Regions from separate parts of the Streptomyces sp. 3330 genome, predicted to be linked through region 1. Evidence: riboswitches for the same ligand, from Rfam matches in the RefSeq annotation. Region 1 holds a riboswitch; each other region holds the start of a gene.
What was found. Region 1 has a riboswitch for cobalamin ahead of J2X68_RS34320 (cobalamin biosynthesis protein). Riboswitches for the same ligand answer to the same signal wherever they lie in the genome.
Positions count from the first base shown of each region.

Region 1 (7,878 bases):
CCAGTTGCGGGCGTCGATCAGCGGCAGCAGTCCCGCCCCGTAGGCCCCCGGCTTGGAGCCGAAGACACGGGCCGTCGCGCGCCGTCGGTCGCCGTGCGCGGCCGTGTCCTCGTCCACATGGGCGCGGACGAAGTTGGACTCGGCGGGCTCGGCCAGCTCGGCCACCGCCCGCACCGCGTCGTCGATCAGCCCCACCACGTGCGGGAAGGCGTCCCGGAAGAACCCGGAGATGCGGACCGTGACGTCGATGCGCGGCCGGCCCAGCTCGTCCAGGGGCACGACCTCGAAGCCCGTCACCCGGCGCGAGGCGTCGTCCCACACCGGACGGCAGCCCAGCAGCGCCAGGATCTCGGCGATGTCGTCGCCCTGCGTACGCATCGCGGAGGTGCCCCAGACCGTCAGGCCGACGGACTTCGGGTACGCGCCCGTGTCCTGCAGGTACCGCTGCACGAGGGAGTCCGCGAGCGACTGCCCGACCTCCCAGCTCAGCCTGGACGGGATCGCCTTGGGGTCGACCGAGTAGAAGTTCCGGCCGGTCGGCAGGACGTTGACCAGCCCGCGCGTCGGAGAACCCGACGGCCCGGCCGGGACGTAACCGCCGTCCAGCGCCTTGAGGATGTGCCCGATCTCGTCGGTGGTCCGCTCCAGCCGCGGCACGACCTCCGTGCACGCGAACTCCAGCACCGCTACCGCGTCCGGGAGTTCGGTGCCCAGGACCTCACGGACGAGCGCCCGGCTCCCGGCGACGGCCCACCCGCGCGCCTCCGCGCCCTCCGCGATCCGGCGGCACAGCTGCTCCAGCAGATCGACGGCGTCGGCCCCGGTGCGGGCGGGGCCCTCGACGAGATCCGTCAGCTCGACCGGCACCTTCACCGGCGCGCCCGGCTCGGCGAGCAACTCCTTCTCGACCAGGCCGAAATGAGCGGCCAGCGCGGCCCGCAGACCCGGCAGCGCGTTCGCCTGCCCGCCCCACACCTGCGAGGCGCGCAGCACGGCCAGCACGAGGTTCACCCGCGCCTCGCCGACCGGACCGCCGCCGAGGATGTGCAGCCCGTCCCTGATCTGCACGTCCTTGATCTCGCACAGATAGCCGTCGATGTGCATGACGAACTCGTCGAACGCGTCGTCGTCCGGCTGGTCGTCGACGTGCAGGTCGTGGTGCAGCTCGGCCGCCTTCACCAGCGTCCAGATCTGCGCGCGCACGGCCGGCGCCTTCGTCGGGTCCAGGTCGGAGACGAGCGCGTACTCGTCGAGCAGCTGCTCCAGCTTGGCCAGGTCGCCGTAGGTGTCGGCGCGCGCCATCGGCGGCACGAGGTGGTCGACGACCGTGGCGTGGCCGCGCCGCTTGGCCTGGGTGCCCTCGCCGGGGTCGTTGACGATGAACGGGTAGACGAGCGGCAGATCCCCGAGGACGGCGTCGGGGGCACAGCCCCCGCTCAGCCCGAGCCCCTTGCCCGGCAGCCACTCCATCGTGCCGTGCTTGCCCATGTGCACGACGGCGTCGGCGCCGAAGCTGTTCTCCAGCCACCGGTAGGCCGCCAGGTAGTGGTGCGACGGCGGCATGTCGGGGTCGTGGTAGATCGCGATCGGGTTCTCGCCGAAGCCGCGCGGCGGCTGGATCATCACGACGACGTTCCCGAACTGCAGGGAGGCCAGCACGATGTCGTCCCCGTCGACGTACAGCGAACCCGGCGGCTCGCCCCACGCCTCCAGCATGCCGTCGCGCAGCCCGGGGTCGAGCCGGTCGAACCACTCCCGGTAGTCGGCCAGCGGGACCCGGGCCGGCGCGGCGGCCAGCTGCTCCTCGGTGAGCCATTCGACGTCGTGGCCACCGGCGTTGATGAGCCGGTGGATCAGCTCGTCGCCGTCGTCCGGGTGTCCCTGCACGCCGTACCCGGCGTCCCGCAGCGCGTCCAGGACCCGGACGGCCGAGGCGGGGGTGTCGAGACCGACCGCGTTGCCGACCCGGGAGTGCTTGGTCGGGTAGGCGGTGAAGACGAGCGCCAGCTTCTTCTCGCTGTTCGGCTTGTGCCGGAGCCGGGCGTGCCGCACGGCGATCCCGGCGACGCGTCCGGCCCGCTCGGGGTCGGCGAGGTACACCGGCACGTCGTCCGGGCCCTGCTCCTTGAAGGAGAAGGGGACCGTGATGATCCGCCCGTCGAACTCCGGGATGGCGACCTGCATCGCCGCGTCCATGGGGGAGAGCGCCGCGTCGGACGCCTCCCATGCGCTCTTCGACGAGGTGAGGCACAGACCCTGCAGCACGGGGACGTCGAGGTCGGCGAGCGCGCCGACGTCCCAGGCCTCCTCGTCCCCGCCCGCCGAGGCCTGCGAGGCGTGCGCGCCGCCGGCGGCGAGCACCGTGGCGACGAGGGTGTCCGTCCGTGCGAGGATCTCGTACAGCCCCGGATCCGCGCCGCGCAGCGAACCGCAGTACACGGGGAGGGCGTTGGCGCCGCGGGCCTCGACGGCGTCGCACAGCGTGTCCACGAAGGCGGTGTTGCCGCTCAGTTCGTGCGCCCGGTAGAAGAGCACCCCGATGGTCGGCCGGCCCTCGACGAAGGCACGCTCGCCGTGGACGCCGTACTCGGGCATCTTCTGCGGCTCGACGAACCCCTCACCGGTCAGCAGCACGGTGTCGGAGAGGAACCGGGCCAGCTCGGTCAGGTTGGCCGGGCCGCCCTCGACCAGATACCGCAGCGCCTCCGCCACCACACCGGCGGGCACCGACGACTCGGCCATCAGCTCCGCGTCGGGCACGGTTTCGCCGCCCAGCAGCACGGTCGGCACGCCGGACGCCTTGAGCGCGGCGAGGCCGTCCTCCCAGGCCCGCTTGCCGCCGAGCAGCCGGACGACCGCGATGTCTGCGCCGTCGAGGAGCGCGGGGAGTTCCCCGGCGACGTCCACCCGGGTCGGGTTGCCGATCCGGTACGAGGCGCCGGAAGCGGCCCGGGCCGCCAGCAGATCCGTGTCGGCGGTCGACAACAACAACACTGTGCTCATGCGGGCGCTCCCGGTGGAATGAAAGGCAGTCCTTGCGGCGCGCCCGACTCGATGAGCCGCCAGAGCGCGTCGGTGTCCGCGTGCTGTTCGATCAGGTCGCCGAGCCGGTCGAGCTGCTCCTCGCGCAGCCCGGCGAACGAGGTGTCGGCGGCGGGCACGAAGCGACGGCCCGCGGCGGCCGCCACCTCGCGCAGGAAGGCCCGCCGGAATCCGTCCGACTCCAGCGAGCCGTGCCAGTGCGTGCCCCAGGTCCGGCCGACCCGGCAGCCGTCCAGGCTGTGTCCGTGCTCGTCGGAGATGAACGCCTCGCCCCCCTGGACGTCGGCGACCCCGTGATGGATCTCGTAGCCCTCGACCCGCTCGCCGAGGGCTTGCCCCACCGGCCGGGTGAGGGTCTTCTCGCGGGCGAACCGCACCCGGACCGGGAGGACTCCGAGGCCCTCCACCCGTCCCAGCCGGCTCTCGACCTCGTCCTCGATGTGCTCGCCGAGGAGCTGGTAGCCACCGCAGATGCCGAGGACGGGCCGCCCCTCGGCCGCCCTGCGCAGGACGGCGTCGGCCAGCCCCCGCTCGCGCAGCCACTCCAGGGCGCGCACGGTCCCCCGGGTCCCGGGGAGCACCACCAGGTCGGCGTCGGCCAGTTCCTCGGGCCGGTCCACGAACCGCACGACGACGCCGGGTTCGGCGGCCAGCGCGTCCACGTCCGTGAAGTTCGACATGAGCGGGACGGCGCAGACGGCGATCCGCAGCACGTCCTCGCCGACGGGCGGAGCGGTGTTCGACTCCCGGACGGTCCCGCGCAGCGAGACCCGCAGCCCGTCCTCCTCGTCGATGCCGAGCCCGTGCCGGAACGGCAGCACGCCGTACGTCCGCCGCCCGGTGAGGCCGTGCAGCATGTCCAGGCCCGGCTCCAGCAGGGAGACGTCCCCCCGGAACTTGTTGACCAGGAACCCGGCGACCAGTTCCTGGTCCTCCGGCGAGAGCAGCGCGACGGTGCCGAAGAAGGAGGCGAAGACGCCCCCGCGGTCGATGTCGCCGACGACGAGCACGGGCAGCCGCGCGCCCCGCGCGATCCCCATGTTCACGATGTCGGTCCGCCGCAGATTGATCTCGGCGGGACTGCCCGCCCCCTCACAGATCACCGCGTCATACGTGCCCCGCAACTCGGCGAGGCAGTCGAGAACGGTTCCGAGGAGTTTCTGCTGCCGCCCTCCGTGATACCCGCGGGCGGTCATCTCGCCCACCGGCTTGCCCAGCAGGACGACCTGGCTGCTCTGTTCCCCGCCCGGCTTGAGCAGCACGGGGTTCATGAGCGCGGTCGGCTCCACCCGGCAGGCCTGGGCCTGCATGGCCTGGGCCCGCCCGATCTCGGCGCCCTCCGTCGTCACGAACGAGTTGAGGGACATGTTCTGCGCCTTGAAGGGCGCGACCTTCACCCCCTGCCGCACCAGCCACCGGCAGATCCCTGCCGTGACGACGCTCTTGCCGGCGTCGGAGGTGGTGCCGGCGACGAGGAGACCCCCGCTCATGTCGTACGCCCCTTCGGCTGGTTGCCCCGGTTGCTGTGATTGCTGTGATGGCCGTGGATTCTCCGCGTCCCCGCGAGGAGGTGCGTGGCGGCGAACCGCGCGGTGACGGTGACGCCGAGCGCGAGCAGCCCGACGCGGCGCGAGAGCCGCGCGGCACGTTCGATGTCCCGGGCGACGACGGGCCGTCCGGCCGCGCCGTTGAGCACGGGCCGGTGCTCCACGCGCCCGCCGTACGACAGGGTTCCGCCCAGCCGCACCCCGAGGGCGCCCGCGAACGACGCTTCCACGGGCCCGGCGTTGGGGCTCGGGTGCCGGTCCGCGTCGGCCCGCCAGGCCCGCACGGCGCCCCGGGGATCGTCCCCCGCGACGGCGGCGAGCACGGCGGTCAGCCGGGCTCCCGGCCATCCGGCGACGTCGTCGAGACGGGCGGCCGCCCAGCCGTAGCGCAGATACCGCGGCGACCGGTGACCGACCATGGCGTCCAGGGTGTTGACGGCCCGGAACCCGACCAGGCCCGGCACTCCGCCCACGGCGCCCCACACCAGCGCCCCCACGACGGCGTCGGAGGTGTTCTCGGCGACGGACTCCACGACGGCCCGGGCGATCCCGTCGGCGTCCAGCGCCTGCGGGTCCCGCCCGCACAGATGCGGCAGCCGCTCCCGGGCGGCGTCGACGTCCCCCGCTTCGAGCGCCCGACCGATGGTCCGGGCCTCCCGGACCAGGGAACTGCCCCCGACCACGGCCCAGGTGGCGGCGGAGACGAGAGCGACGGTGGCGGCGGGGGAACGGCGTACGGCCCGCTCGGCGGCGGCTCCGAGGGCCACGGCCCCGCCGGCGCACACGACGGCGTGCAGGGCTCCGCGTCCCCGGTGGTCCCGCCACAGCAGCCGTTCGACGGCGCCCGCGGCCCGTCCGAACGCGGCGACGGGATGCCCCCGGCGGGGATCGCCGAGCAGCAGGTCGCCCAGAAGGCCGGTGGCGGCGCCGTACGCGTAGAGGCGATCGGCACGCATCGGCTCAGCCGGCCGTGGGGTCGGGCAACGTCCTGGTGCGGTACCTCAACGGCCGAGCGAGCATGGCGATATGTCCTCACTCAGGGTGTCCACGCCCTGGTTCGACGAGACCGGCGGCGAGAGTTCCTGGCTCCCGGGGGTTACTACCCCGGTGACAGTGGCGGGACCGCGCCGGATTCGCACCGGCTTCCTCTTCTGCCGCCGTACATGGCTCGGGCAGTCCACCACGGCCCGCAAGAGCCGTCAACTTGCTGTTGACCTGCGAGGCTGGAGTGTGCAGAACCCCACACGGAGCCGGCCGGCGGGGCCGTGAACGCCGAAGGGTGCGGGACGGTGATCCGTCCCGCACCCCAGGGGTGTTCGGATGGTGCGTCAGGCGACGATCAGGGAGATCCCGTACGCCACAGCGGCCGCACAGGCCGCGAAGCACGCGTACGCGCCGGTCACCGCGAGGGTGGCCGAGCCGCCCTGCGCCGACGCGCGTTCCTGCCGCGACAGTCCCATGATGCCGAGGGTGAACAGGGCGACGAGACCTACGGTGACCACGAGGCTGACGCCGAAGACGGAGCCCAGGGCTGCCCAGTCGATCTTCATGCTGGTTCTCTTCCTTCGTACCGGGTGCGCGGGCTCAGACGGCCGCGGCCGGGGGAGCGGCGGGGGTCGCGGGCTCTGCCGTGGGGCCGGGGATCGTGGCCGTCAGGTCCGTAAGGTCCTCGGCCAGGGTGCCGGCGGGCGGCGGGGTGACGGCGGCGATCGCCGTCGTGACGACGCCGGCCGGCTCGTCGGGCTCGTTGACGTTCGAGGCGTCGACGACCTCGCGCCGCGAGATCTTCCAGATGGCCGCGCTGGAGGCGATCAGGAAGACCGCGACGAGGGCCGTGCCCCAGTCGCCCAGGCCGGTGACGGACTCGGCGAGCGCGCCCACCAGGGCCGCGGCCGGGAGCGTCAGGCCCCACGCGACGAACATCCGGGTCGCCGTCGACCAGCGGACCACTCCGCCCTTGCGGCCCAGCCCGGCGCCCATCACCGCACCGGACACCGAGTGGGTGGTGGAGAGGGAGAAGCCGAGGTGCGAGGAGGCCAGGATGACCGTGGCCGCGCTGGTCTGGGCGGCGAAGCCCTGCTGCGGCTGGAGGTCGGTCAGGCCCTTGCCCATGGTGCGGATGATGCGCCAGCCGCCGAGGTAGGTGCCGAGCGCGATGGCCAGGCCGGCGGAGAGGATGACCCAGGTGGGCGGGTCGGAGTCGGGGGCCACGGCGCCGCCGGCCACCAGGGCCAGGGTGATGATGCCCATCGTCTTCTGCGCGTCGTTGGTGCCGTGGGCGAGGGAGACCAGGCCGGCCGAGGCGATCTGGCCCGCGCGGTAGCCCTTGGCGGCCGCCTTGCCGTCGGCCTTCTTGCCGAGGGTGTAGGAGAGCCGGGTCGCGAGCATCGCCGCGACGCCCGCGACGATCGGCGCCGCGATCGCGGGGATCAGCACCTTGGTGACCAGGGCGTCACCGTGCACCGCGCCCATGCCGGCCGAGGCGATGGTGGCGCCGATGAGGCCGCCCATCAGGGCGTGCGAGGAACTGGAGGGCAGACCCACCAGCCAGGTCAGCAGGTTCCAGAGGATCGCGCCGACCAGGGCGGCGAAGATGACCTCGGGACGGATGCCGGTCTCGTCGACGAGACCCTTGGAGATCGTGTTGGCGACCTCCACCGAGAGGAAAGCTCCCACAAGGTTCAGCGCGGCGGACATGGCCACCGCAACCTTGGGCTTGAGTGCACCGGTCGAGATGGTGGTGGCCATCGCGTTGGCGGTGTCGTGGAAACCGTTCGTGAAATCGAACGCGAGTGCGGTAACGACCACAATCGCGAGGATCAGCGAGAAGTTTTCCATTTACCCAGGCAATCGTTCGAAGTCATTGGCGCGTTGACCGTAAGCAATCCGGGTGAACGGAAGATGAACTGAGAAGGGCATCCGGGTGTCTGTGCACGGGGGGTGCGGCGGTCTCCCGCCGCGGCGCCGTCGCCGGGGTCAAGCGCCGTACGGTCGCCCGTCCTCGGCGAGCCCGCGCGGCCGGGTCCCGGAGCCCTGAATGAGATTCCGGTCACCCTGCGGGCAGCCGCTGTCCGCGTACCGCCGGAAGGCCCCCGTCGGCCGTCCGACCGGCGGTGTCCCGGCGTCCGACAGCCCGTGACGGGCGACCCACAGGGCGTGATCCGCGGGACCGTCCGGGCCCCGTCCGGGTCCCGGTCGGGCCGTGTCATCGGCCCTCTGTCACCGGGACGGCACAGGCAGTCCTGTCGCGGGGACGGCGCCGGCGGCCGCGCGCGGGCGGCAGGGCCCG
Region 1 covers NZ_JAVDVA010000030.1:34,992-42,869, forward strand. The annotation lists gene cobN (cobaltochelatase subunit CobN) at 1-3,003, opposite strand, end outside; gene J2X68_RS34315 (cobyric acid synthase) at 3,000-4,532, opposite strand; gene J2X68_RS34320 (cobalamin biosynthesis protein) at 4,529-5,545, opposite strand; cobalamin riboswitch at 5,645-5,797, opposite strand; gene J2X68_RS34325 (hypothetical protein) at 5,918-6,139, opposite strand; gene J2X68_RS34330 (anion permease) at 6,174-7,427, opposite strand.

Region 2 (7,878 bases), on a different contig from region 1:
CGCGGTAGGTGCCCGGGGTGTCGAGCGCGGAGAAATCGACGGAACGCACCGCGGGATAGGCGGCGTTCCAGCGGCCGGTGACGGCGCCGAGCCGCCCCGCCAGCACGACGTCGTTCCCGGCGTCGAGGACCTCGAAGCGCGCTCCGGCGAGGACGTCCGAGGGCCCCATGACGTAGGCCTGCTTCGCCTCGCCCCGCACGTATCCGACCTGGTCGACCCGGATGGCCACCTCGGCCGCGTCGGACGCGCCGTCCCCGCCGAAGGGCAGGCCGTGCAGGGCCAGGGCGAGGAGCAGGGTGCCGATTCCCGCCGCTCCGCCGACCAGCAGCCGGGGGCTGCGCGGCGCCCTCACGCGCCCACCGTGCCGGGATCCCCGGGGGAGGAGGTCACGCTCCACCGCCGGCCGCGAGGTCTCCGACAGCGCACCGGGAGCCCGCGGCCCTGCCGGAGCCCGCGGGAGTTCCCCCGCGAACCCGTCGCGGGCGGCTGAGCGGCGATGACGGACCCCGACTCGGGATCGTCCTCCAAGACCAGTATGCGCATGATCCGGAGCCTAGACGGTACGGACGCCGCACCCTTCCGGCCCCCCGGCCGGAGACACGGGCCACACCTTCGCCCTCGGGAAGACCCGGAGTTCGCGGTGGCTGTCAGCTCAATCGACGACCCCGGCCGGTCGCCCGGGGGTACGCCTCAGGCGTCGGGCGGCACGGTCTCGAACTCCCTCGCCAGGTGCCCGGTGTCCAGTCGAAGCCGCCACGCGTTCCTGCGCTGCGCGGCCGCGAGGGTGGCCTGGAGAGGTGACGGCGGCACCGCCAGGACCGGGCAGCCGGCGCGGGCGAGGCAGTAGCGGCTGGTCGACGGCCACAGCGCGCGGTGCAGCAGGCCACGCCGTCCGGCGCCGATCACCAGGAGGTCGTCCTCCCGGTCGGCGGTCGCGACCAACGCCGGGCCCGGCGTGCCCCGCGCGATCAGGGCCCGGACGCGCAACCCGCCGCCGTCACCGCCGAAGGCCTCGCCCAGGACACCGAGCAGCCTCTCGCGCGCCAGCCGTTCCCAGTCCTCGCCCAGGACGGCCGCGGCCGTCGACCGGCGGACGGCGAGCTCCCCGCCGGGCGGCTCCCAGGCCAGCACCGGCCAGAGCTCGGCTCCCCGGCGCCGTGCCTCGTCGGCGGCCCGGCCCAGGGCGGTGAGACTCCCCAGGGAGCCGCTCACCCCCACGACGACACGGGCGGCCGGGGACGGGCGGGACTCGGACATCTCTTCCTCCGTTCTGCGTGCGCCGACCGGCCTCTCCGGGCGGCGACCTTGCGCAAAACCGCTGTCGTCCCGCCTACCCCGCGAGGCTCCTGACAGCCCGTACGTCCGATCCCGGCTTCCCTCCGACGGGTCGTCCCTCTCCTCGCGCCCCCCGAGCCTGCCGTGTCAGTGGTGCGTCAAGGACCCCCGAGCCGGCGTCAGCGTCCCGTCAGGGCACGCCCGGACGGAGGCCGAGAGGCATAACGTCGAAGGCGAGCCCCGGTCCGCCTCCCCGCGTCCGGGGCTCCCGGACCCTGTGCAACCCCGTGCCCTTCAGGAGGCATCCATGAGGGAAACCCCGTACGGCGACGACCCCGAACCCGCCGATCGATTCCCGGCCGGACCCCTGTACGTCCCGGTCCGGCCGGGCCCCTCCGGGTGCGCGGCCCGGCTCTTCCGCACCCCTCCCGGCGACCGCACGGCCGTCGGCTTCACCTCCGAGCACCGGCTGACCGCGACGCTCGGCCCCGGTCAGGCGTGGATCCGGCTCGCCGAGCCCGCCTTGCGCGCACTGACCGGCCCGCTCGGTGTCACCACCGTCACGGTGGACCCGCAGCTCACCGCCCCGGCCCCCGCGCCGGTCAGGTCCCCGGTCCCCGCAACGGTGCCCACCACTCCTCCGCCGTCGACCACTCCACCGGTCACCGCCTCACCGCCCACGACAGCACCGCCCGTCACCGCGCTGCCGACCGCCTGAGCGGGTCGGCCAGGACGGGAGCGGCCCTGCCGGCGCCCCTCGCCGTACGCCGGTGCCACGGCCGAGGCCACCGGGGAGGGAAGGCCCGAAACCGGGCCGGGGGAGGGCGGCGGCTGCCTCCTCCCCCGGCCGGCTCGGACCGCCGTCTGCCGTCAGGACGCGGAGAGTTCCTCACGGACCGTGCGGGCGGCGGCGACCAGGTTCTCCAGCGAGGCGCGCGTCTCGGGCCACCCGCGGGTCTTCAGGCCGCAGTCGGGGTTGACCCAGAGACGCTCGGCCGGGATGGCCCGGAGGCCGGTACGGAGCAGCTCGGCGGCCTCCGAGGCGCTCGGGACCCGGGGGGAGTGGATGTCGTAGACGCCCGGTCCGGCCTCCCGCGGATAGCCGTGCGCCGCGAGTTCGCGGGCGACCTGCATGTGGGAGCGGGCCGCTTCGAGGCTGATGACGTCGGCGTCGAGATCGTCGATCGCCCGCACGATGTCGCCGAACTCGGCGTAGCACATGTGGGTGTGGATCTGGGTGTCCGGACGCACGCCGCAGGTGCTGAGCCGGAACGCCTCGGTCGCCCAGGCCAGGTAGGCCGGACGGTCGGCGGCCCGCAGCGGCAGGGTCTCGCGCAGCGCGGGTTCGTCCACCTGGATCACCGAGGTCCCGCCCGCCTCCAGGTCCCCGACCTCGTCGCGCAGGGCCAGGGCGACCTGGCGGGCGGTGTCGCCGAGGGGCTGGTCGTCGCGGACGAAGGACCAGGCGAGCATGGTCACGGGACCGGTGAGCATGCCCTTGACCGGGCGGTCGGTGAGGGACCGGGCGTACGTCGTCCAGCGCACGGTCATCGGCTCGGGACGGGAGATGTCGCCGGCCAGGATCGGCGGGCGGACGTAACGGGTGCCGTACGACTGCACCCAGCCGTGTTCCGTGGCCAGGTACCCGGTGAGCTGTTCGGCGAAGTACTGGACCATGTCGTTGCGTTCGGGCTCGCCGTGTACGAGGACGTCCAGGCCGGCCCTCTCCTGGAAGGAGACGACGGCCTGGATCTCGGCCTTGATGCGCTTCTCGTAAGCGGCGGTGTCGATCCGGCCGGCGCGCAGGTCGGCGCGGGCGGCGCGCAGCTCGCCGGTCTGCGGGAAGGACCCGATGGTGGTGGTCGGCAGCAGGGGCAGGCCGAGGTGGGCGCGCTGGGCCGCGGCCCGTTCGGCGTACGGCTGCGAGCGGTGGGCGTCGGTGTCCCGGACGGCGGCGGCGCGGGCGCGGACGGCCGGATCGTGGGTGATCGGGGAGGTGGCCCGGGCGGCCAGGTCGGCCCGGTTCGCGGCCAGTTCGCCGGTGATCGCGTCGGTGCCGAGGGTCAGGCCCCTGGCGAGGGTGACGACCTCGGCGGTCTTCTGGCGGGCGAAGGCCAGCCAGCGCCGGAGCTGCGGCTCGATCTCCCGCTCCGGGGCCGTGTCGAGGGGCACGTGGAGCAGGGAGCAGGAGGCGGCCACGTCGACCCGGTCGGCCAGCCCGAGCAGGGTGCCGAGGGTGGCGAGGGACTTCTCCAGATCGTTGGTCCAGACGTTGCGGCCGTCGACGACGCCGGCGACCAGCCGCTTGCCGGGCAGGCCGCCCACCGCCGCGAGGGCGTCGAGGTGGACGGCCGCCGCGCCGGTGAAGTCCAGGGCGAGTCCGTCGACGGGGGCCTTGGCCAGGACCGGCAGGGCGTCGCCGAGCCGGTCGAAGTAGGAGGCGACCAGGAGCTTGGGCCGGTCGGTCGCCGTGCCGAGCTCGCGGTAGGCGCGGGCGGCGGCGCCCAGTTCGGCCGGGGTGCGGTCCTCGACGAGGGCGGGCTCGTCCAGCTGCACCCACTCCGCGCCGGCCGCGCGCAGGTCGGCGAGGACCTCGGCGTACACCGGCAGCAGCCGGTCCAGCAGGGTGAGCGGCCCGAAGTCCGCGGGCACGCCCGGGGCGGGCTTGGCGAGCAGCAGGTAGGTGACCGGGCCGACCAGCACCGGACGGGCGTTCAGTCCGAGGGAGAGGGCCTCCCCGAGCTCGGCCACCTGCTTGGACGGATCGGCCGTGAAGTCGGTGTCCGGGCCCAACTCGGGCACCAGGTAGTGGTAGTTGGTGTCGAACCATTTGGTCATCTCGAGCGGCGCGACGTCCTGGGTGCCGCGCGCCATCGCGAAGTAGCCGTCGAGCGGGTCGGCGGCGACGGCGTCGCGGTGGCGGGCCGGGACCGCGCCGACCATGACGGTGGTGTCCAGGACGTGGTCGTAGTACGAGAAGTCGCCGGTCGGGACCTCGTCGATGCCGGCGTCGGCGAGCCGTCGCCAGTTGGCCGCGCGCAGGGCGGCGGCGGTCGTCCGGAGGGCGTCGGCGGTGACGCGGCCCTTCCAGTAGCTCTCGACGGCCTTCTTCAGTTCCCGGTTCGGACCCTGCCGGGGGTAGCCGTACACGGTGGCCCGTGCTGCCGCGGCCGCGGACTTCGCTGTCACGGAAATCTCCTTCGCGAGATATCTCCCTGGGATCCCGGGACGGGACGCGAGCGCGAAGGGGTGACGGACCGGACGGGACCGACCTTGCGCGGCACAGCGCGGTCGTCCGCCCGACAGATACGCCGACCCGCCCACGAGGTCACCGGGATGTCCGCGCACGAGTCCTTTCGCGCGCGGGCAACGGGCAGGTCTTCGGACTCACGGGCACGTCGGATCGTACGGAGTGCGTACGCGACACCTACTGGCCGTCGCTTCCCAGACCCTGTGCGTGGGTCCAGTGCGTATGACGGCGGTCGTTCCCGTTCACCGCTGCGGGGCAGTCCCGGATTCCCACCGGGTTCCCTCTTGCGACGCATCCCGTCTGGCGGACGGGGCGAACCAGCTGCGCCCGTCAGCCTACGGGCCCGTTCTGCGGTGCGGCGGATCACCTCCGGTATCCGGATGGTGAGGTGGAACACGCGCTCGGCGTGCTTGGGACGGGCCGACGGCGGGAAGCGCCCGCTCGCGCTGCCCGCCCGTCCCGGGCAGCGGTCGCCGGGTCCTCGGTACCTGCCGCGGCCGTCAGGCGAGTTCGGGCGGCTGCCCTGTGGTCCACACCGCCCGCACGGACATGCGGCTGATGCGCCAGCCCTCGCGCTCGCGCCGCAGCTCGGCTTCCCAGCGCCCGCCCACCGTGAAGAGGGGATCGGCGTCCGCGCCGCGCCGCCGGAGCGTGGCCTCGTGGTGCACGTGCGTCATCAACGCGTTCCAGGACGCCGTGGCCCTCCCCGAGTCCGGTTCCACGTCGACCAGGACGTCGGAGGCGATGTGCTGGGTGCGGGCGTACCTCCCCAGTGCCTCCTGGGCGTGCGCCATCGCCTCGGCGCCGTCGGCCGCGCCCACCGGGGTCACCGACCGCACGTCGTCGGTGACGTAGGCGCGGGCCCCGTCACCGACGAGGTTCCGCTCGTCCAGAGCGCGGAAGAAGCGGCTGACGAGGGTGCTGATCTCGAAGTGATCCGTCTGTGTGGTCATGGCCGAAGCGTCTGCCCTCAAGCGGACTTGAGGTCAAGGCCGGAGCGACCGGCCCCGGCGAGGCGCCGGCTCCCTCAGGGGCGCAGGGCCTGCTCGACGGTGGGGTGACAGGAGAGCAGGGCGTCGACGCCGACCAGACGCAGGACGTGCAGGACGGGCTCCCGCGCGGCGGCGACGCGCAACCAGCCCTGCGCGGCGCTCACGCGCCGGTGGACGGCGAGGAGGACGTTGATACCGCTGGAGTCCATGAAGGTCACGCCGCCGAGGTCCGCCACGATCCGCGGGGGCGGCGCCGTGCCGTCCTCGCGGAGCAGGGCCTCGCCGAGGGCGTCCTTCACGTCGTGGTCGATCTCGCCCTGCACGGTCACGACGCGAACGCCGTCGACCACGCGATGTTCGACGGACAGGCTCTTCGGCCGGTCCGCTCTCTCGATGTCGGTCACCGTCTCCTCGACTGCGTCTGGGCTGACCCCCGGGTGAGGGCGCGTGCGCGGAGGATTCTGCCCCGTCATCGCGGCGGCATGCACCCGGGCCGCAGAGCCGAGCCGATCGGCAACCCGTGGCATGCATGCCGCGATCGCGGGTACCGGCGCAGGTGACCGGGGGAGTGAGGGCGAGACACGTGGAATCCCACGCGGGAGGCGACAGCCGTGCCGGGCCGGACGGCCACCTGATGCGCGCCGGACACGCCCTGGACGCGGACGACGGCTGCATCGCGGACGCCCGCCACCATGCCCTGTCCTTCCTCGACCAGGCCCATGACCGCTATGGCCTGCCCGATCCCGCGCGCGCCAGGGACCTCACCCAGCTCGTGGTGAGCGAGCTGGTCACCAACGCCCGCAAGTACGCCCCCGGCCCCGTCCTGATGGAACTGCGCCTCACCGCCCACGCGGTGGAGGTCGTCGTGTGGGACAGCGATCCCACGGTTCCCGCGGCCCGGTCGAGCGATCCCGGCAGGATCGGCCAGCACGGGCTGGAAATCGTCAAGGCCGTGACGGAGGACCTCTTCGTCGAGCAGGAACCGGTCGGCAAACGCATCACGGCCCGCATCGCCCTGGCCGACACACCCTGCGACAGCACCACCCGCACCTGACCCGGCGCCGCGTACTCCGCGGCCGCCCGGCGCGGCCCGGGACCTGCGCGCGGCCGAACTCCCGGCCGAACCGGTCGATCGCGGCGACGGCGTCCGCGCGGGTGAGCCGTACCCCCTCGGCGGGGGTGCCGGCCGCCCAGTACGACGTCACGCGCACGCCCCCGGGCGAGGTCTGCGTCGCCGTGCGGAACGGGCCCGCGGCCCACGCGAAGTCCCGCACCCGGTCCGCGACGCCGACGGTGACCGTACGGCCGGGGCCGCCGGGGAGGGTTCGGGTGCGACCGGTCGCGGGCACCTTCAGGGCCGACGGATGGTCGAGACGGACGCGGAAGTCGCTCGTCAGGGCGTAGAAGCTCTCACCGAGCGCCACGTACGGGTCGAGGTGCCACCCCCTCGCGTCGTGCACGGCCAGCACCGGCAGCGCGTTGCCGAGGAAACGGTGACCTGTGGCTCGGGCCGTCCGCCGAGTCCCCGAGCCGGGCGCGGGGCGGCCTCAGTCCTCGCGCGCGAGACCGCGATCGGGGGCGCTCATGTCTCCCGTCCCGGGCGTGCCCTCGCCGAGCCCGTAGCGCAGGTACACGGTGCCCTTCGGACCGGCAGCCGGTGGTTCGAGGAGGGTGACGTTCGTGGGCACCGCGCCACCGTCGAAGACCTTCTTCCCGACGCCGAGCACGATCGGGTGCACCCAGAGGTCGAGACGGTCGAAGAGCTTCTCGCGCAGGAGGGTCTGCACCAGGTTCAGACTGCCGACGACCTTCACGTGCCGGTGCCTGTCCCGGATCTCGCGCACCGCGCCGGCCAGGTCCGGCCCGAGCTGCGTCGACCCGGCCCACGCGAGGTCGGGCCTGCCCCGGGAGGCCACGTACTTCGGGACCTTGTTGAAGAGCGTGGCGATCGCGTTGTCCTCGCCGCCCTCCTGGTGCGGCCAGTAGGCGGCGAAGATGTCGTACGTCCGCCGGCCGAGCAGAAGGGCGTCCGTCCCCTCGTACGCGGCCATGACCTGCGCCCCGGCGACCTCGTCCAGCAGGGGCGCCTGCCAGCCGCCGAACGGGAACCCCACGGGGTCCTCGTCGGGGCCGCCGGGCGCCTGCCCGACGAGGTCGAGGGTCGCGAACAGCTCGATGTGGATGAGGCCCATGTCCTGCTCCCGGTGACGGTCTCGGTGGGGAGGTAGACCGGTGGGCGCCGACGGAATCATCGCCGCGACGACACCCGGGTGCCCGCCTGTCTCGGCACTCCTGACTCACGATAGATCACCGGCCGCGTCCCCACCGGACGGCCGCGGTTCGTCCGGCGTCACCGCAGGT
Region 2 covers NZ_JAVDVA010000014.1:188,849-196,726, forward strand. The annotation lists gene J2X68_RS23750 (glycoside hydrolase family 9 protein) at 1-352, opposite strand, end outside; gene J2X68_RS23755 (universal stress protein) at 691-1,257, opposite strand; gene J2X68_RS23760 (SAV_915 family protein) at 1,583-1,993, shown strand; gene metE (5-methyltetrahydropteroyltriglutamate--homocysteine S-methyltransferase) at 2,146-4,464, opposite strand; cobalamin riboswitch at 4,630-4,862, opposite strand; gene J2X68_RS23770 (nuclear transport factor 2 family protein) at 5,026-5,478, opposite strand; gene J2X68_RS23775 (STAS domain-containing protein) at 5,553-5,921, opposite strand; gene J2X68_RS23780 (ATP-binding protein) at 6,101-6,571, shown strand; partial or broken gene J2X68_RS23785 (M1 family peptidase) at 6,621-7,016, opposite strand; gene J2X68_RS23790 (dihydrofolate reductase family protein) at 7,065-7,709, opposite strand.
Region 2: linked by a shared signal. The riboswitch ahead of metE (5-methyltetrahydropteroyltriglutamate--homocysteine S-methyltransferase) and the one ahead of J2X68_RS34320 (cobalamin biosynthesis protein) in region 1 are both predicted to bind cobalamin.

Region 3 (7,878 bases), on a different contig from region 1:
ACCTCGACGCGAAGTCTCCCACCCGGTCGTCGCGCACACTCCCGCCGCCCCGTTCCCTGTGCCGGCCAGGGTGGCATCTGCAGGTGTCCAGGAGGAACGCTGCAACCGGACAGGGGGCGGCCGTGGGTGCTCCATGCCCGAGCGTGCGCCGTCGCCGGGCTTCGGCGTCCGCCACGGCCCGACCGCCCGCGAGCGGCACCGGCTCCCGGTGGTCGCGCACCGCGACGGGGCACGCTCGCTGCACGCGACCGGGATCGGCACGTGCGGTGGCCGGCGGGCCGATGCTCCGTTCGCCGCCGACGGCGAGACCGGCGATGACGAGGGGGAACTCGCCGCGCGTGACCCAGGGTGCCGACCGCCCGCCACCGCCCCTTGGCGGAGATCCCGGCCCACCGGACGGCCCGGTAGCCGGTGGCGATCTTCGTCAGGGCGGTCACGGCGGCCGGCGCCGGGTGGAGTGCAGGCGCCCGGTGATGCGCATACCCGTCAGACGGGGTGGATGAGCAGGAGGGCGATGTCGTCGCTGCGCGGGGTCGTGCGGCGGGCGTGGCGGACGAGGGCGTCGGCGAGGGTGTTCATGGAACCGGGGCCGGCCCGGCCGAGTTCACGGGCGAGGGCGCCCACGGCGTCGTCGATGTCGATGCCCGGGGCTTCGACCATGCCGTCGGTGTACAGGGCCAGGACCGAACCGGGAGGCAGCGGGATCTCGGTCGACGTGTACGAGGCGCCGGGGTCGATGCCCAGCAGCAGTCCGGGCGGCACGTGGAGGACTTCGGTACGGCCGTCGGGATGACGCAGCAGCGGAGGCGGATGGCCGGCGGTGGCCACGCACGCGCGGTGCGCGCTCAGGTCGAGCCGGACGTACAGGCAACTGGTGAACAGGCCGGGGTCGAGGTCGGTGAGCAGGCGGTTGGTGCGCGCGAGGACTTCGGCGGGGGGTGCGCCGGCGTTGGCGTGGACGGCGGTGCGGACCTGTCCCATGAGCGCCGCCGCGGTGACGCTGTGCCCCTCGACGTCGCCGATGGTGGCGGCGGCCGTGGCGTCGTCGAGCCGGATGAGGTCGTAGAAGTCGCCGCCGATGTCCATGCCGCGGGTGGCGGGGAGGTAGCGGGCGGCCACCTCCAGGCCGGGAACCCCGGGCAGGGTGTGCGGCAGCAGGACGGCCTGGAGGTCGAGGACGAGCCGGTGCTGGGTGTCGTAGAGACGGGCCCGGTCGAGCGCCTGCGCGATCAGCCCGGCGGTGGCGGTGAGGACGGCCCGCTCCTCCTGGGCGAACGGGCGGGGCCGGTCGTAGGCGAGGACCAGGGAGCCGACGGGACGTCCGGAGGTGATCAGCGGCAGGAAGGCCCAGGCGGCCATGCCGTCCTGGAGGACGGCGGGGGGATAGGCCCGCCGGAGTTCGGCGAAGGTGGCGAAGAAGCCCGGCACGCCCGTGGTCAGGGTGTGCACGGCGGGGGTGTCGGAGGTGAGCGGGGCCGCGTCGAAACGCCGCACGAGTGCGGCGGGGTAGCCGCGGTGGCCGATGATCCGCAGGCGGCCGTCCTCCGCGGTCATCAGGGCGAGGGCCCGGGCGCCGAAGGCGGCCGGAAGCTGCTCGGCGACCAGGTCGACCACGTCCCGGACCCCGACGGCCTCGGTGAGCGTGGCGGCCAGATGCATCAGGTGGTAGAGGGTGGCGGCCCGGCCGGGTGCGGCGGCGGCCGTCGGATGCGGCCGCGAGGGGCCGGTGAACGGCGCCTGGGCGTGCGCCGCGTGGGTGGGGGCGATGTACACGCTGATGCCGGAGGCGTCCGGGTGCAGCCGGAAGGACAGCCACTGGTCCGGCGGCCGCAGCGTCGTGAACGCGGCCGGTTCGCGGCTGATCAGGACGGCCCGGTAGCTGTCCTCGGCGATCGGGTCGTCGAGCCAGGGCAGCGCCTCCCAGGGCTTGGTGCCGAGCAGGTCGGGCACGGCGCAGCCGAGCAGCCGGGCGGCCGTGGCGGTGGCGAAGGTGATGCGGCCCTCCACGTCCAGCGCGCAGCAGCCGCCGGGCAGGCGCTCGGCGAAGTCGACCGCCGACTGCGCCTCGGCCGCTCCGGCGGGCCGGGCGCGGAGCGGCGGCAGCACCCGTGGCACCCCGGCGGCCCGCATCGGCCGGCCGTCGGCGGCGGCCTCCCGCAGGAGCAGGCCCAGCCGGTCGCAGAGGCCGGTCACGGCCTCCCGTTCGCGCGTGCTCAGCTGCGCCGGGTGCGAGGCGGGCCACTGGAACACCACGCCGCCCCAGACCTCCCCGTCCGCGGTGATCGGGGCGGCCGCCAGCGCGAAGCGGTACGGCACGACGAGCGCCAGACGCGGATAGCGGCGCGCCATCTCCTCCGCGCCGCCGACCCACACCAGGCGTCGTTCCCGCACGGCGTCGGACACCGGGGACGCGGCCGTCAGCGCCACCCGCGCCCAGGGCCGGGAGATCTCCCAGGGGAGTCCGCCCAGCAGCGCGAGCCGCAGCACCGGCTCGTCGACCGCCGGCAGGTACACGGCGGTCACGGACGCGCCGGTCTCCCGCGCGGCCTCGGCCAGCACCGGCTCCAGCGACTGCGGACCGCGGCCCCCACCCGACCCGGCAGCGGCAGCATCCGGCACACTCTCACCTTCCCGCGGCGCGGGGGGCGCTCGCCGGACGACGCGCGGATTCCCCGGACGCCGAAGGCCGTCACCCCTACGCCGGACCCTACGCCGACCGTGCGGCCACGGCATTTCGTCCAGCCCGTGGACGGCGGCCGTGCGCCGGGGTGAGCCCTCGTCCGCCGTCCCCGCGCCCCGCATCGCCGCTTGTCAGCGCCTCTGTGTGGGCACTACTGTCACCACGCCTTGGTGAACGGGAAATCCGGTGTGATGCCGGTGCGGCCCTCGCCACTGTGATCGGGAAGTCCGGCTCCGGCCCTCGCGGGCAGCCACTGGGTCCTCGGGACCCGGGAAGGCGGAGCACGGGCGGTGGTACCCGTGAGCCAGGAGACCGGCCAAGGCACGTCAACCATCCACGAGGTGCTGGAGAGGGTCTGCTCAGCCATGCACATAGCCGAGGGTTTTCTGCCTCCGGCGCACGCGATCGCCTGGGGCGTCGCATCCGCGCCATTCGTCGTCCACGGAGCCCGGTCACTCACCCGTGAGGTCAAGGAGCACCCGGAGAGCACCCTGCTCCTCGGCGCCTCCGGCGCCTTCACGTTCGTCCTGTCCGCGCTGAAACTCCCCTCGGTGACCGGGAGTTGCTCACACCCCACCGGCACGGGGCTCGGCGCCGTCCTGTTCCGGCCGCCGATCATGGCGGTGCTGGGCACCATCACCCTGCTCTTCCAGGCGCTGCTGCTCGCCCACGGCGGCCTGACCACGCTCGGCGCCAACGTCTTCTCGATGGCCGTCGTCGGGCCCTGGGCGGGTTACGCGGTCTACCGGCTGCTGCGGCGCTTCGACGTGCCGTTGATGGTCACGGTGTTCTCCGGCGCCTTCGTGGCCGACCTGTCCACCTACTGCGTCACCAGCGTGCAGCTGGCCCTCGCCTTCCCGGACCCGGGCAGCGGATTCCTGGGCGCGCTCGGCAAGTTCGGCTCCATCTTCGCCGTCACCCAGCTCCCGCTCGCGGTCAGCGAGGGGCTCCTCACCGTGTTCGTGATGCGGCTGCTGACCCAGTCCAGCAAGGGTGAACTGACCAGGCTGGGCGTGCTCGTGACGGGCCGTCGGACCGATTCCGGGACCAACGCCGGGACGGAGGCGGTGGCCCGGTGAGCCGCAACGCGAAGATCAACGCCCTGCTGCTGTTCGTGGTGGCCGCGCTGGCCGTCCTGCCGCTGGCCCTCGGGCTCGGCGACCACAAGGAGGAGCCGTTCACGGGAGCCGACGCGGAGGCGGAGACGGCGATCACCGAGATCCGGCCGGACTACGAGCCCTGGTTCTCGCCCCTGTACGAGCCGCCGTCCGGCGAGATCGAGTCGGCGCTGTTCGCCCTCCAGGCGGCCCTCGGCGCCGGGGTCCTCGCCTACTACTTCGGTCTGCACCGGGGACGGCGGCAGGGCGAACTCCGGGCCCTGGCACAACGGGACGCCACGACCCCGACGGCGGCGGCGACTTCGACGGCCGTGGAGCACACGCCGCACGACGCCGGGAACTCCGCTCGCTCCGACCGCCGCGGCAGCGCCTCCGAAGCGTCCGCTCCCGAACGGACCTGACCCCGCGTGCTGCCGATCGACGCGGCGGCGCACAGCAGCCGCTGGCGCCACCGCCATCCCGTGGACAAGGCCGTGCTGGGGCTGGGCCTCACCGTGCTCGCCGTCTCCCTGCCGCCCTGGCCCGGCGCGGCGCTGGTCCTGGTGACGGCGCTCGTCGTCCTGCTCGGGCCCGCGGGCGTGCCGGCCCGGCGGCTGTGGCGCGCCTACCGGGTACCGCTGGGCTTCTGTGTGACCGGAGCGCTCACCCTGCTCGTGCAGGTCGGCGGCCCGGAGGGGTTCGTCGCGCTCGCCGCCGGCGGTCCGGCGCGCGCCGGGGAACTGCTGCTGCGCACCTCGGCGGCCTCCCTCGGCGTCCTCCTCCTGGCGTTCACCACCCCGATGTCCGACCTGCTCCCCCGCCTGGTCAGGGCCGGAGTGCCCGCGCCCGTCGTGGACGTCGCGCTGGTGACGTACCGCATGAGCTTCCTGCTGCTCGACTCCCTGCGCCGGATCCGGGAGGCGCAGGCGGCCCGGCTCGGGCACACCACCCGCGCCGCGGAGTGGCGTTCGCTGGCCGGGCTCGGCGCCACCGCGTTCGTCCGCGCCTTCGACCGGGCGGCGCGGCTCCAGGACGGGCTCGCCGGACGCGGCTACGACGGCACCCTGCGCGTCCTGGTGCCGGAGGCCCGGGTCTCCGTCCGCTTCACCGCCGCCGGCGCCGCCCTTCTCACGGCTCTGGTCGCCCTCACCTTCGTCCTGCGATCCGCACTGGAAAGGCCGCTGCCATGAGCGAGCCCGCACTGGTCGCCCTGCGGGGCGCCTTCTTCGCCTACGAGGACGGTCCGGCCGTGCTCAGCGGCCTGGACTTCGAGGTCCACGCGGGGCGCGCGCTCGCCCTGCTGGGCCGCAACGGCAGCGGCAAGACCACGCTGATGCGCCTGCTGAGCGGTGGACTGCGGCCGGGCGACGGCGAGTTGCGGGTCGAGGGGCGGCCGGTGACGTACGACCGCAAGGGGCTGACGCGGCTGCGCACGACCGTGCAGCTGGTGGTCCAGGACCCGGACGACCAGCTGTTCGCCGCGTCCGTCGCCCAGGACGTGTCGTTCGGACCGCTGAACCTCGGCCTGTCCGACACCGAGGTGCGGACCCGGGTCGAGGAGGCGCTCACGGCCCTGGACATCACCGCCCTGGCCGACCGGCCCACCCATCTGCTCTCCTACGGGCAGCGCAAGCGCACCGCGATCGCGGGCGCCGTCGCGATGCGGCCCCGCGTGCTGATCCTGGACGAGCCGACCGCCGGGCTCGACCCGGACGGCCAGGAACGGCTACTCGCGACCCTGGACCGCCTGCGCGCGTCCGGCACGACCGTGGTCATGGCCACGCACGACGTCGACCTGGCCCTGCGCTGGGCCGACGACGCGACCCTGCTCACCCCGTCCGGCGCGCGCACCGGCCCCGCCGCCACGACACTCGCCCGCACGGACCTCCTCCGGCAGGCGGGCCTGCGGCTGCCCTGGGGAGTCGCCGCCGCCCGGCTCCTCGGCGCGCAGGGCCTGTTGACCGATCCCTCGGCGGGCCCGCGCACCGCGGAGGAACTGGCCGCGCTGGCGGGGACGCCCGCCCCGGCGTCCCCCTCCGAAGGCTGACCTGGGCGGGTCCCCGTGGCCGGCGGGGGGAAGGCAGGGCCGGTGGTACCCCGGTACCAGTGGCCGCCCGAAGATTCCCCCGGGGTACCGGAGATCCGGCCTGTCGTCCTCCTAGGTTCGAAGGCAGACACCGCGGTCGTGGCCGCGGCCTGGTTCGAGGCAGGAAAGGCCCCCTCCATGATCGAAGCGCGCGAGCTGACCAAGCGGTACGGGGACAAGACGGTGGTGGACCGCCTGAGTTTCACGGTGAAGCCGGGTGAGGTGACCGGCTTCCTCGGCCCGAACGGCGCGGGCAAGTCCACCACCATGCGCATGATCATCGGCCTGGACTCCCCCACCGGGGGCTCGGTCACCGTCAACGGCCGCCCCTACGCCGGGCACGCCGCGCCGCTGCACGAGATCGGCTCCCTGCTGGAGGCGAGGTCCGTCCACCCGGGGCGCACCGCGATCAGCCATCTGACCGCGCTCGCGCACACCCACGGCATCCCGCGCCGCCGGGTGGACGAGGTCATCGAGCTGGCCGGGCTGACGAGCGTGGCCGGCAAGCGGGTGGGCGCCTTCTCGCTCGGCATGGGCCAGCGGCTCGGCATCGCCGCCGCCCTCCTGGGCGATCCGGCGATCGTGATGCTCGACGAACCGGTCAACGGCCTCGATCCCGAAGGCGTGCTGTGGGTGCGCAACCTGCTGCGCGGACTCGCCGACGAGGGGCGGGCCGTGATGCTGTCCTCGCACCTGATGAGCGAGACCGCCCTGATCGCCGACCATCTGGTGATCATCGGCCGGGGCCGGCTGCTCGCGGACACGACGGTCGACGACTTCACCCGGGAGGCCGGGGGCGGCGGGGTGAAGGTGGCCGCCGCCGAGGCCGCGCGGCTGCGCTCGCTGCTGGCCGGACCGGGCGTCACCATCAGTTCCTCCTCCGCCGAGGAGCTCCTGGTGAGCGGGCGCGACGCCCGGGAGATCGGGGCGATCGCCGCGCAGCACGGGGTGGCGCTGTACGAGCTCACCCCGCGGGCCGTTTCCCTGGAGGCGGCGTTCATGGATCTCACCCGCGATGTCGTCGAGTACCAGAGCGGTCCGGCCGGCACCGAACGAAAGGCCGCCTGATGCCCACGACCGCCCCGCCCCGCGACCGGCGCCCGGACGAGCGCCCGGACCTCTTCGCGGCTTCCCCGCCCACGGCGTACAAGGTGACCGGCGCGCGGGTGCTGCGCTCGGAGTGGGCCAAGTTCTGGTCGCTGCGCTCCACCTGGATCACCCTGGGCGTCGCCGTGTTCCTGCTGGTCCTCTTCGGGGCGATCGCCGGCTACACCTACAGCCCCGACGCCATGGCGGGCGGCGGACCCCCCGGACCGGGATCCGGCTCCGGAGACAGCGACGCGGTCAGCCTGGCCCTGACGGGCGTGTCCTTCGCGCAGCTGGCCGTCGGCGTCCTCGGCGTGCTGCTGGCCGCGGGCGAGTACAGCACCGGCATGATCCGCTCCACGCTCGCCGCGGTGCCGCGCCGGCTGCCGGTCCTGTTCGCCAAGGCGGCCGTGATCGGGCCGATCGCCCTGGTCCTCACCACCCTCGGCGCACTCGCCGCGTTCCTGCTGGGCGCCCCGGGGCTGGACGGCGAGAAGATCGCGCTGACCCTGGCCGGCGACGGCGTCCTGCGGAGCCTGGCCGGCGCGGGTCTCTACCTCGGTCTGGTCGCCGTCTTCGGTGTGGCCCTGGGCATGCTGCTGCGCTCCTCCGCCGGCGCCATCGCCGCCCTGGTCGGTGTCCTGCTGATCCTGCCCGGCCTGGCGTCCCTGCTGCCCGACTCCTGGTACGACACCCTCAGCCCGTACTTCCCCAGCAACGCGGGTTCTGCCGTCTACGCCCTGCACGCGTCCTCGGACGCCCTCTCGGCCGGGGCGGGGCTCGCGGTGTTCGCCGGGTGGGTGGCCCTGGCCCTCGCGGGGGCGGCCTGGCGGCTCGCGAAGACCGACGCCTGACCGGGGCGCGGGGACGACGGGGACGACGGGGACAATGGTGGCCATGAGTGCGTACCGCCCGGCAGCCGCCGCGGA
Region 3 covers NZ_JAVDVA010000004.1:42,142-50,019, reverse strand. The annotation lists partial or broken gene J2X68_RS08330 (cation:proton antiporter) at 263-464, opposite strand; gene J2X68_RS08325 (SpoIIE family protein phosphatase) at 487-2,619, opposite strand; cobalamin riboswitch at 2,832-3,016, shown strand; gene J2X68_RS08320 (energy-coupling factor ABC transporter permease) at 3,046-3,759, shown strand; gene J2X68_RS08315 (energy-coupling factor ABC transporter substrate-binding protein) at 3,756-4,199, shown strand; gene cbiQ (cobalt ECF transporter T component CbiQ) at 4,206-4,967, shown strand; gene J2X68_RS08305 (ATP-binding cassette domain-containing protein) at 4,964-5,824, shown strand; gene J2X68_RS08300 (ATP-binding cassette domain-containing protein) at 6,002-6,931, shown strand; gene J2X68_RS08295 (ABC transporter permease) at 6,931-7,803, shown strand; gene J2X68_RS08290 (histidine kinase) at 7,847-7,878, shown strand, end outside.
Region 3: linked by a shared signal. The riboswitch ahead of J2X68_RS08320 (energy-coupling factor ABC transporter permease) and the one ahead of J2X68_RS34320 (cobalamin biosynthesis protein) in region 1 are both predicted to bind cobalamin.